Regions from separate parts of the Streptomyces sp. NPDC001904 genome, predicted to be linked through region 3. Evidence: riboswitches for the same ligand, from Rfam matches in the RefSeq annotation. Region 3 holds a riboswitch; each other region holds the start of a gene.

Region 1 (4,762 bases), on a different contig from region 3:
AGGCGGGCGGCATGGCCAAGGCCATCGACGCGGGTATCCCGAAGCTGCGCATCGAGGAGGCGGCCGCCCGCACCCAGGCGCGGATCGACTCCGGACGGCAGCCCGTCATCGGCGTCAACAAGTACCGCGTCGACAGCGACGAGGAGATCGAGGTCCTCAAGGTCGACAACTCCTCGGTGCGGTCCCAGCAGATCGCCAAGCTGCGCCGGCTGCGCGAGGAGCGGGACGAGACGGCCTGCCGGGACGCGCTCGACGCGCTGACCCGGGCGGCGGGCGGTGACGGCAATCTGCTGGAGCTCGCGGTCCGCGCGGCACGGGCGATGGCCACGGTCGGCGAGATCTCGGACGCGCTGGAGAAGGTCTACGGTCGGCACGCGGGGCAGATCCGTACGATCTCGGGTGTGTACCGCAACGAAGCAGGGGAGTCCGCGAACGTGGACCGTACCCGCGGCAGGGTCGAGGAGTTCGCCGAGGCCGAGGGGCGCCGGCCGCGCATCCTCGTGGCCAAGATGGGGCAGGACGGGCACGACCGCGGCCAGAAGGTGATCGCGACCGCCTTCGCCGACCTGGGCTTCGACGTCGACGTCGGCCCGCTGTTCCAGACCCCGGCCGAGGTGGCGCGGCAGGCCGTCGAGGCGGACGTGCACATCGTCGGGGTGTCGTCCCTGGCCGCCGGGCACCTCACCCTCGTACCGGCGTTGCGCGAGGCGCTCGCCGAGGAGGGGCGCGAGGACATCATGATCGTGGTGGGCGGGGTGATCCCGCCGCAGGACGTGCCCACGCTCCTGGAGATGGGAGCCGCCGCCGTCTTCCCGCCCGGCACCGTGATCCCGGACGCGGCGCACGACCTGGTGGCGCGCCTCGCGGCGGACCTCGGGCACGACGACCAGTGAGCCGGTGACGGTGTGCCCATCGATCTCGATACGTACGTCAAGGGTGTCCTGGCCGGCAAGCGGGCGGTGGTCGCGCGGGCGATCACCCTCGTCGAGTCCACGCGCCCCCAGCACCGGCGCCTGGCGCAGGAGTTGCTGACGGAGCTGCTGCCGTACAGCGGCCGGGCCCGCCGGATCGGCGTCAGCGGGGTGCCGGGGGTCGGGAAGTCGACGTTCATCGACGCGTTCGGCTCCCTGCTCACCGGGCGCGGTCACCGGGTGGCCGTGCTCGCGGTCGATCCGTCGTCCAGCCGCACGGGCGGTTCCATCCTGGGCGACAAGACGCGGATGGAACGTCTCGCGGTCGATCCGGCCGCCTTCGTGCGTCCCTCCCCCACGGCCGGGACGCTCGGTGGTGTCGCCAAGGCGACGCGGGAGTCGATCGTCGTCATGGAGGCCGCCGGATACGACGTGGTCCTGGTGGAGACGGTCGGCGTGGGCCAGTCGGAGACTGCGGTCGCCAACATGGTCGACACGTTTCTGCTGCTGTCGCTGGCGCGGACCGGTGACCAGTTGCAGGGCATCAAGAAGGGTGTCCTCGAGCTCGCCGACGTCATCGCGGTGAACAAAGCGGACGGGCCGCATGAGCGCGACGCGCGCTCGGCGGCGCGGGAACTGTCGGGCGCGCTGCGCCTGATGCACGGCAAGGACGCGTTCTGGACGCCTCCGGTGCTGTCGTGCAGCGCCCGCGAGGAGAGCGGACTCGACGAGGTCTGGGAGCGGATCGAGCAGCATCGCACGCTCCTCGACTCGACGGGACGTCTCGCAGAGAGGCGCCGCACGCAGCAGGTCGACTGGACGTGGACGATGGTGCGCGACGAACTCCTCGGCCGGCTGCACGCCGATCCCGCGGTACGGGCGCTCACCCCCGGTCTGGAGCGGCGGGTCCGCGACGGTGACCTCACCGCGACGCTGGCCGCCGAGCAGATCCTGGACACCTTCCGGAAAGGGGAGGCGGAGGTCGGGGACTGACGCGGCCGGTCAACCGGTCAGGCAGCAGTCCCCGCACGTGCCGCCGCCCGGGGCACGGTAGAAGAGACAACAGCTGTTGCGGCGGAACGTCAGCCGGGGCCCGGTGATCCGCCCGGTGCCCCGCAGCCGGCCCGTCTCCAGGAGCTCGCGGGTCAGGCGGGTGAGCGGGCCGCGCAGGGCGGGCCGGGTGCGCAGCAGTTGCGCCGCCGAACCGACCAGCGCGGACGCCGAGTTCCCGGCCAGCAGGCCCGGCGCCACCTTGACGCTGAGGCCGGCCTCCACGTCGCGCAGCACGTCGTCGACCTCCGCGTGGACGGCTTCGACCGGCGACGGCAGCCGCTCCGCGAGCCGTCCCCGCGGTGCGGTCAGCCGCAGGTCCGTCCCGTCGCCGGACCACTCCACGGCACTCATCGTCGGCACGATCCCGTGCAGGAGCGCGCAGGCGAGGACCGGTGACCACAGCCGGGCCGCGAGTCCGAGATGCGCGACGGAGACGCCGACACGCAACTCGGCCGTCCCGAAACGGTCGTTGACCGCTCGGGCGCGGGCGGCGAACCCGTCGCGGAGACCACCGCCGTCGTCGGTGTCCCGGGTCGCGGGGGTGTCGAGGGCGAAGAATCCACCGAGCCGCGCGACGTCGCGCAGCGCCTCGGCGACCTGCTCCGGCCGGGCCTCGTCCGTCATGAGGTGGTGGCGGTGCGGCGCGGCGGTTCGATGAGGTAGAGGTCGAGGATGTCGGGCCGGGCCGCGACGCCCGGGCCTCCTGCCCGTACCCAGTCCGCTATGTCCTCGGTGGCGTCGGGGTCGTTGACGAGGCCGAGCCACACCGGGCGGGCGCCTGCCGCCCGCCCGGCCGTCGAGGGCTGTACGACGACGACGTTGGCCTGCTCGCAGACGTCGAGGCAGGCGGAGATCCGCACCGGGGCGATCTCGCGCAGCCGCGCGGTCTGGGCCGCGTGATCGGCGTTGACCTTGACGGTGCCGCAGCAGCAGTCGCGGCACACCACCACCCGGCACGGGACCGCCCGGCCCCCGGTCGCCACGGTCTCGTCGGCGAGCCGTTCAGGCATGCCGTGTCCTTCCTCTCGCCGGGGAGTTCCGCCCCGGGGTGCTTCGAGGAGGCGACAGCCTGAGTCTCCTGGCTCTCGGGTCCGCGCTCGTCCCGGCCTTCCCACCCGCGCGGGGCAGTGGCTCGTCGGGATCCGCTCGCCGATCACAGTGGCGGTACCGCACCGGATTCGCACCGGTTTCCTCGGGCGGCTGCCGCCCATGTCCTCGGCCATCATGCCATCCGTGCGGGCACCGCGACCGGCCCGCCCGGCTGCCTGGCAGGTTCACCGGGCAGAACGCGGCGGGACGTTCGGCGGCTAGGCGGAGTCGGTGCGCCACAGCTTGCCCGGATCGTCGCCCGCCTCGTCGAGGATGATCCGGGCGTCCCGTACGCCGAGATTGATGGCCTCGCTGGTGAACTCCGGTTCGAAGAAGAGGTAGCTGAGCAGTTCGCCCCGGCTCCGTCCCGGGCCCAGGAGCGCGGCGAGGAACATCAGGTCGGGGTTGGTCAGCCGGCGGATGCCCCGGAAGCAGGTGTCCAGGACGTATTCCGCCTTCTCGCCGAGCTGATCCCCCTGGCCGGGCGGCGGCCCGCCGAAGAGGTACTCGACGACGGTGTACGGGCGTCCGCGCGGGCTGATCCGTTCCGCCCCGGACTCGAGCAACTCGTCCACCTTGCCGAGCGTGCGCGTGTCCTCCACCATGCGATCGCCCATCAGGCCCGTGACGATCTGGGCGACGACGTCCTGGACGGACGGCGCGGCTTCGTTCCCGCAGTCCACGAGGCGGGGCAGGTCGCGCAGCGGGGTGGTGGCGACGATCACGACCCGGCGGGCGCCGAGCGAGATCGTCGGCTTGATGGGGGCGTTGAGGCGTACGCCTCCGTCCATGTACCAGCAGCCGGAGGGTCCGACCCTGACGGGCGGGAACGCCACGGGAATCGCCGCGGACGCCATCACGTGGTCCACGTCCAGGACGGTCCGGGTGTAGTCGACCGCCCGGTCGGTGTCGGAGTCCGGCAGCCGGGCCGCGGCGGGTCCCTCGGCGAAGATCTCCGTGCGGCCGCTGCCACAGGCCGTCGTGGCCACGGCCACGCCCTGGACCGCACCGCTCGCGGTGTTGGCGTGGAGCTGGTCCCAGTCCACCTTCGTCCGCAAGGTCGCCCGCAGGGGGCTCGTGTCGAGCAGGCCCGCCAGGGGGGAGCTGGACGGGTTCACCACGCGCGTCAGGCACTGCCGAAGGAGCATGGGCAAGGCTGTCAGCAGCAGCGGCCGGTACACCTGATCCTTCGTCACTCCCTGCCAGGCGGCGATGACTTCGTCGGCGGCCCGGCGGGCGGGCAGGTGTGCGCGCGAGGCGAAGAGCACCGCGTTGAGCGCACCGGCGCTGGTGCCGGTGAACATCGTCGGCCGCTGCCCCCACGCGTCGAGCTCCGGCAACAGGGTCGCCAGCATGCCGGCCTCGTACGCACCCCGCGCCCCGCCCCCTGCGAGCACGACGCCGATGTCACCGCCGGCCGAGGCCGGCGCGGCGGGTTCGTCCTCGGGCATCGTCCCTCCCTGATCGACGGCGCTCGGGCGCGGTCGAAAGGGGTGTGCCGTACGCCATCGGCCGCCTGGACGATGCCACTACGGCCCGCGGAAGGGCGCAACGGCGGAACCGGCCATCCCTCCTGGCCGGGAGTGCCGTCGTCAGGGCGGCGTACCTCCGTGCGGTGCTAGAGGCGACTCATCGATGCCATCGCGTACAGCAGCTCGACGGCGGCCGTGGGGTCGCCCTGCTGGCTCTTGGCCGCTTCCCGGGGTGAG
Region 2 (4,762 bases), on a different contig from region 3:
ACGTGACCAGCGCGGCGGCGAGCAGCGCGAGCCCGCCGTACAGGGTCGGTCGCAGCGCACGGTCGGTCAGCGGGCCCGCGAGGAGGGTGCCGGCCGTCATGCCGACGCCGTACAGGGCGAGGACCAGCGTGGTGGAGGAGTCCGAGATGCCGGTGAGGTGCGTCAGCATCGGGACGAGGTAGCTGTAGACGGCGAAGAAGCCGCCGAAGCCGACGACGGCCGTGGCGAGGCCCAGCGCGACCTGCTTGTTGCCCATGGCGCGCAGCTCGTGCCGGATGCCGGACTGCTCGCCGCGCGGCTGGTGCGGCACGAAGACGGCGAGCGCGGCGAGGGCGACGACACCGATGACGGCGACGGCCCAGTAGGCGGCGCGCCAGCCGAGCTGCTGTCCCAGCGCGGTGCCGGCGGGCACGCCGACGATGTTCGCGACGGTGAGTCCGAGGAACATCTTCGACACGGCGCGGGCCGCCCGGTCCGGGGCGACCAGCCGGGAGGCGACGACGGCCCCCACACCGAACAGCGCGCCGTGCGGCAGGCCCGCCACGAAGCGGGCGGCGAAGAGCGAGCCGAAGGAGGGGGCGAGCGCGGACGCGGCGTTGCCGAGGACGAAGAGGCCGGTCAGGAGCAGCAGCAGCCGCTTGTGCGGGATGCGTGCGCCGATGCCGGTGAGCAGCGGGGCGCCGACGACGACACCGAGGGCGTACGCCGAGACGAGGTTGCCCGCGTGGGGCACGGAGACATGGACGCCGTCGGCTATCTGGGGCAGCAGCCCCATCGTGGCGAACTCGGTCGTGCCGATGCCGAACGCGACAACGGCCAGGGCCAACAGGGCCAGCGGCATGGTGCGGGGGAACCTTTCGAAGACGTGCGGGGTGTGACGGGCGGGTTTTTCCAGAACGTTCAAGGATATTCACGTATATCCAGGGGCAAAATCTGCACCCCTGGAACGCATGTGACCTGCAGTGCAGCCGTCCGGTCCGGCCACGCATTCCGGGTTCGGAGGGCCGCTTCGGTGATGTGTGTCACGACACCGGGGAGGCATCCGGCCACGCCGTGTCGTCGACGGTCGGGAACGGCTCGTCCACCGCGGCCCTCGGCCAGCGGCCAAGACCGTCGCCCATGTCCCCCGGCCGCCCGGCATGACGTAGCCTCGCGGGACCAACTGATCTTCACGGTCGGCGTGTTGGCCGTGCGAAGGCGAGGGCGGGGGCATCGGATACATGCCGGAGCGACGCACGGTGCGGGTGGCGGGGATCAGGCTGTCCTACGAGGTGTCGGGACCGCCGGACGCCGTGCCGCTCCTGCTGCTGCACGGGCTGGGCGAGGGCGCCGCCGACTGGGCACCGGTGGCACCGGCGTTCGCCCGCGACCACCGGGTGCACGCCCTGGACCTGCGCGGGCACGGGCACAGTGACCGGCCGGGACGGTACTCCCTGGAGCTGATGCGGGACGACGTGACCGCGTTCCTGGACGCTCTGGGCATCGACCGGACGCGGATCGTCGCGCACTCCATGGGCGGCGTGGTCGCCCATCTGCTGGCGGCGGCCGAGCCGGAGCGGGTGACGCGGCTGGTGCTCGAGGACGTTCCGCTGCCCCGCCCGCGGACACCTCCGCCGCTGGTGCGCCCGGACGGAGAGCTGTCCTTCGACTGGGAGATGCTGGTGCAGGTCCGGCCGCAGCTCGACACCCCGCCCGCGCACTGGCTGGAGCAGCTGGGTGCGATCACCGCCGAGACGCTGGTGGTGGCGGGCGGGCCTCTCAGCCATGTGCCGCAGGACGGTGTCGCGGAGCTGGCGCGGCGGATTCCCGGCGGGCGGCTGCTGACCCTCCCGGTCGGGCACCTGGTCCACCGGGAGGCGCCGGAGGAGTTCGCGGCGGAGGTCTCCGCGTTCCTCGGCGCCTGATCGGTGCGGAGCGGCCGGACCAGGGCGATGCCCGAAAACCCCGGCACCAGGGCTCCCACCGGGCCCGTGGTACTTTCGCCGGGCCAGTCGTACCTTTGCACGGTCTGTCCGTGCACGGGTCAGGGAATCCGGTGGAAAGCCGGAACTGACGCGCAGCGGTGAGGGTGACGGGCGGAGCCACAGCCACTGGTCCGGTGACACGGTCTGGGAAGGCGCTTCGCGCGGACGACCCCGAGTCCGAAGACCTGCTGGCGGCCTCCGGGGGCGTTCCGCGGCCGGGGGTGGACCGTAGGCCGGCTCCGCGTATGAGCCCTGGACGCAGAGGATTCCCTGTGCTGCCCGCTCGTTTCACCCGTCATGTCCGCCGCGGCGCACCGCTGTTGGCCGGCGCCCTGTTCCTGGCCGGGTGCGGAGGACCGGCCGACGTCACCGGCGACGAGAGGTCGGCGCGCGGCGTCACGGTCGACAACTGCGGCACGAAGGTGCGCGTCGACGGCGCCCCGCGGCGTGCCGTCGCCCTCGACCAGGGCGCGGCGGAGATCATGCTGTCGCTCGGTCTCGCCGACCGGATGGTGGGCACCGGCACCTGGACGGACCCGGTGCTCAAGGGACTTGAGAAGGCGAACGCGAAGGTGCCCCGGCTCGCCGACCGCTACCCCTCCTTCGAGAAGGTCCTCGCCACCGAACCCGACTTCGCGGCCGCCTCGTTCAATTACACCCTCAGCAAGGGCGGCGTCGCGTCACGCGGGAAGTTCGCCGAACTCGGCGTCCCCACCTACCTCTCCCCGAGCGACTGCGCGGGCAAGGACAACAGCGGTGACGGCGACGGCGAGCGGACCGAGGCGCTCACCCTCGACACCGTCTACGGCGAGATACGCGACCTGGCGCGGATCTTCGACGTGGCGGAGCGCGGCGAGAAGCTCATCGCCTCGCTCAAGGCCCGCGTCGACAAGGCCGCTTCGGCGGCCGACGCCCCGGACGTCAGCGTGCTGTACTGGTTCGCCAACTCCGACTCGCCCTACATGGCGGGCTGTTGCGGCGCCCCGGGTGTCATCACCGAGGAGCTGGGGTTGCGCAACGTCTTCGACGACACCCACGAGGAGTGGCCGCAGATCGGCTGGGAGACCGTCGCGGACCGCGATCCGGACGTCCTCGTCATCGGTGACCTGACGCGCCGCTCTCAGTCGGCCGAGTCGGCGGCGCAGAAGATCAGGTTCCTGGAGTCCGACCCCGTCACGAAGAACATGACGGCGGTGCGCGAGAAGCGGTACGTGCGCTTGAGCGGACAGGACATGAACCCGACGATCCGCACCGTGGACGGAGTGGAGAAGGTGGCCGCCGCGCTCGGCGACTTCGGTATCGCCCGGTGAGTGCGACGACGCTGCGGTCCGCTCTGTACTGGGCGGCCGGCGTGTTCGCGCTCTGCGCGTCAGTCGCCGCGGCGATCACCTTCGGACCGGCGCAGATCCGTGTCGGCGACGTGTGGTCGGCGGTGGGCGCGCGGCTCGGCTGGGGCAGTTCGGACCTGTCGCCGATCCGCGACGGCATCGTCTGGAACCTGCGGCTGCCGCGGGCCCTGCTCGCGGCCGTCTGCGGGGCCGGGCTCGCCGTGTGCGGCACCGTGCTGCAGGCGCTGCTGCGCAATCCGCTCGCCGATCCGTTCGTGCTCGGGGTGTCCTCGGGGGCGTCGACGGGCGCGGTGCTCGTCGTGGTCCTCGGGGTGGGCGGCGGCGCGCTGTCGGTGTCCGGCGGGGCGTTCATCGGCGCGGTCGTCTCGTTCGCGCTGGTGCTGCTGCTCAGCCACACCCTGGGCGGCACGACGGACCGGGTGGTGCTCAGCGGGGTGGCGGCGATGCAGCTGTTCTCCGCGCTGACCTCGGTCGTGGTGCTGACGGCCGCCGACGCGGAGACGACGCGCGGCGTGCTCTTCTGGCTGCTCGGCTCGCTCGGCGGCGTCGGCTGGACCGAGGTGTGGCTGTGTCTCGCGGTCCTCGTGGTCGCACTGGTCGTGTGTCTCGGGTACGGGCGCACGCTCGACGCGTTCGCCTTCGGCCCGGAGGCGGCCGCCGCGCTGGGAGTCCGGGTGGCCCGCACCCGGCTGATCCTGCTGTGCGTGACGGCCCTGCTGACCGCGGTCCTGGTCAGCGCGGCGGGCGCGATCGGCTTCGTCGGTCTGGTGCTGCCGCACGCGGCGCGCGCCCTCGTCGGCCCCGGGCACACCCGGCTGCTGCCGGTGACGGCGCTCGCCGGCGCGGTCTTCCTGGTCTGGGTGGACACGGCGGCGCGTACGGTCCTGGCACCTCAGGAGGTTCCGGTGGGAGTGGTGACGTCCTTGATCGGTGTGCCCGCGTTCGTGCTGGTGCTGTACCGGCGCAGGGCCGTCCGGTGACGTCCGGGCTGCGCGCGGAGCGCGTGTCGCGGTCGGCGGGCGGCGCGCTGATCCTCGACGGGGTGGAGCTCGCCCCGCGCCCCGGCACCGTGACGGGCCTGCTCGGCCCGAACGGTTCGGGGAAATCCACCCTGCTGCGGGTGCTCGCCGGGGTGCTCGCCCCGGACTCCGGTGTCGTCACCCTCGACGGCGCGCCGCTGGCGGACGTCCCGCGCCGCACGGTCGCGCGGCGGGTCGCCGTGGTGGAGCAGCAGTCCGACACCCAGGTCGAGCTGACCGTCGCCGATGTGGTGCGGCTGGGACGGATCCCGCACCGCCGCGCGTGGGCGCCGGCGTCCGCGGCCGACGAGGGCGCGGTCCGCTCCGCGCTGGAGCGCAGCGGCCTGGCCGACAAGGCGCACCGGCTGTGGCACACCCTGTCGGGCGGTGAGCGGCAGCGGGTGCAGATCGCCCGCGCCCTGGCCCAGGA
Region 3 (4,762 bases):
TGCGCGTACTGGTGATCCGGCGGCAGGGCGCGCCCGTTGGTGATGACGAAGAGCGGTACTAAGGGGGAGGTGAGTTCCAGTCCCTCGTCGGGATCCTCAGACATCGCCGATCCTCCCTCCGTGCGCGGACCGGGCGCCCAGTTCTGGCACCACCTGGTGCAGCCGGGTGGTGAACTCCTCGATGTCGCAGTCGTGTTCGGCGGACGCGGCCAGGAAGGCCCCTTCACCGGCGGCGATCAGGAAGATCCAGCCGTGCGAGAACTCGATGACCGTCTGCCGCCACGTCGCGTCCTCGACGGCGCCCGCGAACTGGGCCGTCACCCTGCTGTACGCGTGGATGCCGGTCATCGCGGCGGAGATGGTGTCCGCCAGGTCCCGGGTCATCGCGGAGGTCGCCCCGCGCGGCAGTCCGTCCCCGCCCAGCAGGACGGCGTGCCGTGCGCCGCGCACCTCCGCGACCGCCCGGTCGAGCTCGGGCAGCACGAACCCCGATGCGCCGGTGGCGCCGGGCCGGTCCGCCGCGGCGGAGCCGCCCGCCCCGGCCTCGTCCGTCGGGACGCGGGGCGGCGAGGTGAGGTTGTTGCCCAGGCGGGCCACCAGCCGGTGCATGCGGAAGGAGATCTGCTGCATGTCGACATCGGGCTCGGCCGCCGCGGCGAGGTAGGCGCCCTGCCCGGCCCCGATCAGGAAGATCCAGCCGTGGTCGAACTCGATGACCGTCTGGCTCCACTCCCCGTCCTTCGCCGAACCGGCGAAATGGGCGGTGGCACGGCTGAGGGACTGCATGCCGGCCATGGCGGCGGAGATGGTGTCGACGTCCTTGGGGTCGAGACCCTCCGTCGAGCCGCGGGGAAGACCGTCGGCGGAGAGCAGGACGGCGTGCCGCGCCAGGGGCACGTTCTGCACGATGTCCTGGAGCATCCAGGACAGGTCTGGCGTCATTCGTCTTCAGACCCTTCGGCGGACGGGGTGTCGATCTTGCGGGCCGAGAGCGTGCCCCGCTGGAGGGCGCCGAGGCTGCGGCCCGAGGTGCGCGGCGCTCCCTCGGAGGCCGGGAACGCGGGCCGGCGGGGCGACGCGTCCGGCACGCTCGCGATGGGGGACTGGCGCTCGCCCCGCTTCGGCAGCCCGTGCACCGTGCGCTTCGGGGCCTCGGTACGCGTCTCGGAACGGGTCTCCGCCGGCGGCTCGGCCTGCTGCTCGGGCGGCGGCTGCTCCTGGGGGGCCGGGGTCCGACGGATGCGGCTGACGGGTGCCTCGGTCCTCGGCGGCGTCTCCTCCATGGTCCACAGCTCCTCGGGCAGCAGCACGACGGCGCGGACACCGCCGTACCGGGAGACTCCGGTGACATCCACCTTGAAGCCGTACTGGCGGGCGATCAGACCGATGACGGGGAAGCCGAACTTGGGCTGGGTACCGAGCTGCGACAGGCGGGGCACGTCGTCGCCGGAGAGCAGCGCGGTCGCGCGCTGCCGGTCCTCGTCGCTCATGCTGACGCCCGCGTCGTCGATGATGATGCAGAGGTTGTTCTGGATCCGCTGGAAGGTCACCTCGATCGGCGCGTCCTGCTGCGAGAAGCTGGCAGCGTTGTCGAGGAGTTCGGCCACGGCGAGGGCGACCGGCGCGACCGCGGACGCCTTCAGCGCGAGACCGGTCTGCTGCATGATCGCGACCCGGCTGAAGTTGCGGATCTGGCCCTGGGCGCTGCGGACCACGTCGTAGACGCTGGCCGCCCTGTTGCGGCGCCCGAGGGGCGCGCCGCACATCACGGCGATGCCCTGGGCCTTGCGCGCCATCTGGGCGTTGGAGTGGTTCACGTCCAGGAGGTCGCTGAGGACGGCGTGACCTCCGTACCGCTGCTGCACGGCGTGCAGCAGGGTGGTCTGCTCGGCCGCGAGGCTCTGCAGGAAGCTGGCGGCGCCCTTGAGGACCGCCTTGGTGTTCTCCTCGGCGTCTTCCTTCGCGGCGAGGATCGCGCTCTCGCGCTCGGTCCAGATCCTCTGCAACTCGGCCGAAGAGCCGTGGAGTTGGCGTTCCAGAGCACTCAGCTGCTGACGCAGATCTGCTTCCGACCGCTGCTTCTTCGCCGCGAGCGCTCTACTGCGGATGGTGAGTGCCACAACGGCGGCGACGGATATCGCCGCTATCGCAACCAGGCACCACACCAGTGCGTCTTGTGTCATGGAAACCTTTCTCGGCGCATGGCGACAGATGCACTTCGTCAGGGCCCGCGACACGGCCCAGAGCGTCACCCGATCGGCGATGCACACACGCGAGCACATCGCAAGAAGGCGCGCAGGACGAGTGGATCAAGATCGCGGATGCCGGGATGCTATCACCGTGATCCACCCTCAGATTCCGCGCGCACACCGGCCTTTGGGGGCCGGGAAAGCGCAAGCTCACCCGCGTGCGAGCGTCTGTGGGGGCCGCCGTCGGCAGCCTCGCGCGACTGTGCCGCCTTGATCGACGCGCGGATTTGGACGGTGCGTTGACAAAAGTCGTCGACGCCCGTTCGCGGCGCGACCCGAAGGCACTCTCAGGGGGTACGGGGTGTCGACAGCTCCGCACATTGCCTCCCAAAGGCTGTTTTCAGCCACCGTGATGCCGGAAGTTGGCCGGAAGGCTCACCGGGTGTCTCCGTCCGCCCTTGGCCATGCACGCGACAGAAGGTAATGTCGTGCCGTTATCGACGACGGTCGACGGAAGCCGGTGGGAATCCGGCACGGTCGCGCCACTGTGAGCGCGCAGCCCTCGTGGGGCTGTGCGTGAGTCAGACCCGGGACGGTCGTCCATGTGCACCACCGAGACGGGACGCGAACTCCCGAAGGAGGCCCTGCCAATGGCGCAGCATGTCGCCCAGCCGACCGCCACCACTCCTGTCATACCGGCCAAGCTGCCGCTGAAGGCGATCGCCCCCTGGGCCGCTTTCTTCGGCATCCTGATGCTTGTCCTGCTGTACTTCGTCGGCGCCGAACAGGGCGCCACCTCCGTGTTCAGCGGGGCGGGTGTGCACGAGTGGGTGCACGACGCCCGTCACCTGCTCGGCTTCCCCTGCCACTGAGAAGGCGGAGGAACGTCGCACTCCCATGAACTCAACCACCGTACGCAATCTGCTCGTTCGGGGGATGCTCGCCGGTCTCGCGGCCGGCGTGCTCGCCCTCCTCATCTCCTACTGGCTCGGTGAGCCGCTGGTCGAGAAGGCCATCGGCTTCGAGGAGGGCCACGCCGGTCACTCCCACGGCGACGAGGTCGAACTCGTCTCCCGCGGCCTGCAGTCCACGGCCGGACTGGCCACCGGCGTCCTCGTCTACGGCGTCGCCTTCGGCGGCATCGCCGCACTCGCCTACTGCTTCGCGCTCGGCCGGGTCGGCCGCTTCGGCCCGCGTGCGACGGCCCTGCTGCTGTCGGGCTGCGCGCTGCTGGCCGTGTACGTCGTCCCGTTCCTGAAGTACCCCGCCAATCCGCCCGCCGTCGGCAACGCCGACACCATCGGCAAGCGGACCACCCTGTACTTCCTGATGATGGTGCTCAGCGTCCTCCTCGCGGTCGCGGCCACCCTGCTCGGCAAGCGGCTCGCGCCGCGTCTCGGCACCTGGTGGGCGACCGTCGTCGCCGTTCTCGCCTTCGCCGTGGTCGTCGGCCTGGCCTTCCAGTTCCTGCCCGTGATCAACGAGGTGCCCGAACACTTCCCGGCCGCCGTGCTCTGGCGCTTCCGGCTCTCGGCGCTCGCCATCCAGATCACGCTGTGGACCGGATTCGGGCTGCTCTTCGGAGAGCTGGCCGAGCGTCTGCTCAACCCCAAGCCCGCCGCGGCCCGTCAGGCGGTCCCGGCAGCGAACTGAACCGACCGGTCGAGCAAGCGCGACCGAGCCGGACGAGAGAGGGCCCGCGGATCCGTCCGCGGGCCCTCTCTCGTCGGCCCGGATGCCGGGCCGCTACCGCGACGGCGGCTCCTGGGAGTCTTCCGCGGCGAGAGGCCGGCCCGAGCGCAGGTTCCAGCGGCCGTCGCGGCCGCTCAGCTCGGTCACGGTCAGCGGCGCCACGTCGCAGCGCCAGAAGGCCGACAGGGGCGCCCCCAGCGCGTGCACCACGGCGGCACGCGCCAGCTCGGGCTCCACGACACCGATGACGAGCCCGCCGTCGGGCACCCCCGTCCGGTCGCCGAGCGTGTCCAGCCACCGCGACACCCGCGCACACACATCGGCGACCGACTCCCCGCCCCCGGCCCGGAACTCCGGATCCCCGAGCCAGCGGCCCACCTCCTGCGGCGATGTCTCCATCACCTCGGTCAGGGTCCGGCCGCGCCAGCTCCCGGTGTCCGGAGCGGCCAGCGCCTCCGGCTCGACGGCCGCGCCGAGCCCCAGCAGCCCGGCGGTCTCCCGGCAGCGCCGGCTCCCGGAGGCGACGGCGAGCGCGGGCGTCGGCAGGGCCGGGGCCGCGGCGCGTGCGGCCGCGCGGCCGGCGGCGTCCAGCGCGGCCCCGTCGTCGAACCGGGCCTGGCGCAGCGAGGCGTTCAGCGCGGGCGAGACGAACCAGACGCGGCGGGTCATGGCGCGTTCCTTCTTTCCGGAGTCCTGGGAGGCATCGCTGGGCGCGGGGCATCGCCGGGCGCGCCCCGGGTGAGCTCGTGCGCGTACGGAACGGCTCGTACGGCTCGTAGGGGACGGCCCCTTACGGAGAGGGCGCGCCGGGCGCCGAGCGGCCCTGCCGAACCTAGCATTCGCCTCTTCCCGGGTCGGGCCGATCTCGCCGCCGTGACCTG

Evidence for each region. Region 3 has a riboswitch for cobalamin ahead of ABT127_RS11040 (CbtB domain-containing protein). Riboswitches for the same ligand answer to the same signal wherever they lie in the genome.
Region 1: linked by a shared signal. The riboswitch ahead of ABT127_RS30815 ((2Fe-2S) ferredoxin domain-containing protein) and the one ahead of ABT127_RS11040 (CbtB domain-containing protein) in region 3 are both predicted to bind cobalamin.
Region 2: linked by a shared signal. The riboswitch ahead of ABT127_RS21085 (ABC transporter substrate-binding protein) and the one ahead of ABT127_RS11040 (CbtB domain-containing protein) in region 3 are both predicted to bind cobalamin.

What each region holds. Positions count from the first base shown of each region.
Region 1 is NZ_JBEOYI010000024.1:116,353-121,114, forward strand. It holds gene scpA (methylmalonyl-CoA mutase) at 1-893, shown strand, start outside; gene meaB (methylmalonyl Co-A mutase-associated GTPase MeaB) at 906-1,904, shown strand; gene ABT127_RS30810 ((2Fe-2S)-binding protein) at 1,914-2,588, opposite strand; gene ABT127_RS30815 ((2Fe-2S) ferredoxin domain-containing protein) at 2,585-2,974, opposite strand; cobalamin riboswitch at 3,036-3,158, opposite strand; gene ABT127_RS30820 (patatin-like phospholipase family protein) at 3,272-4,504, opposite strand; gene ABT127_RS30825 (zf-HC2 domain-containing protein) at 4,672-4,762, opposite strand, start outside.
Region 2 is NZ_JBEOYI010000012.1:154,337-159,098, reverse strand. It holds gene ABT127_RS21095 (MFS transporter) at 1-841, opposite strand, end outside; gene ABT127_RS21090 (alpha/beta fold hydrolase) at 1,221-1,904, shown strand; cobalamin riboswitch at 1,987-2,157, shown strand; gene ABT127_RS21085 (ABC transporter substrate-binding protein) at 2,210-3,274, shown strand; gene ABT127_RS21080 (FecCD family ABC transporter permease) at 3,271-4,293, shown strand; gene ABT127_RS21075 (ABC transporter ATP-binding protein) at 4,290-4,762, shown strand, end outside.
Region 3 is NZ_JBEOYI010000005.1:374,210-378,971, reverse strand. It holds gene ABT127_RS11055 (DUF742 domain-containing protein) at 1-104, opposite strand, end outside; gene ABT127_RS11050 (roadblock/LC7 domain-containing protein) at 97-942, opposite strand; gene ABT127_RS11045 (ATP-binding protein) at 939-2,183, opposite strand; cobalamin riboswitch at 2,665-2,800, shown strand; gene ABT127_RS11040 (CbtB domain-containing protein) at 2,840-3,061, shown strand; gene ABT127_RS11035 (CbtA family protein) at 3,087-3,842, shown strand; gene ABT127_RS11030 (histidine phosphatase family protein) at 3,936-4,550, opposite strand.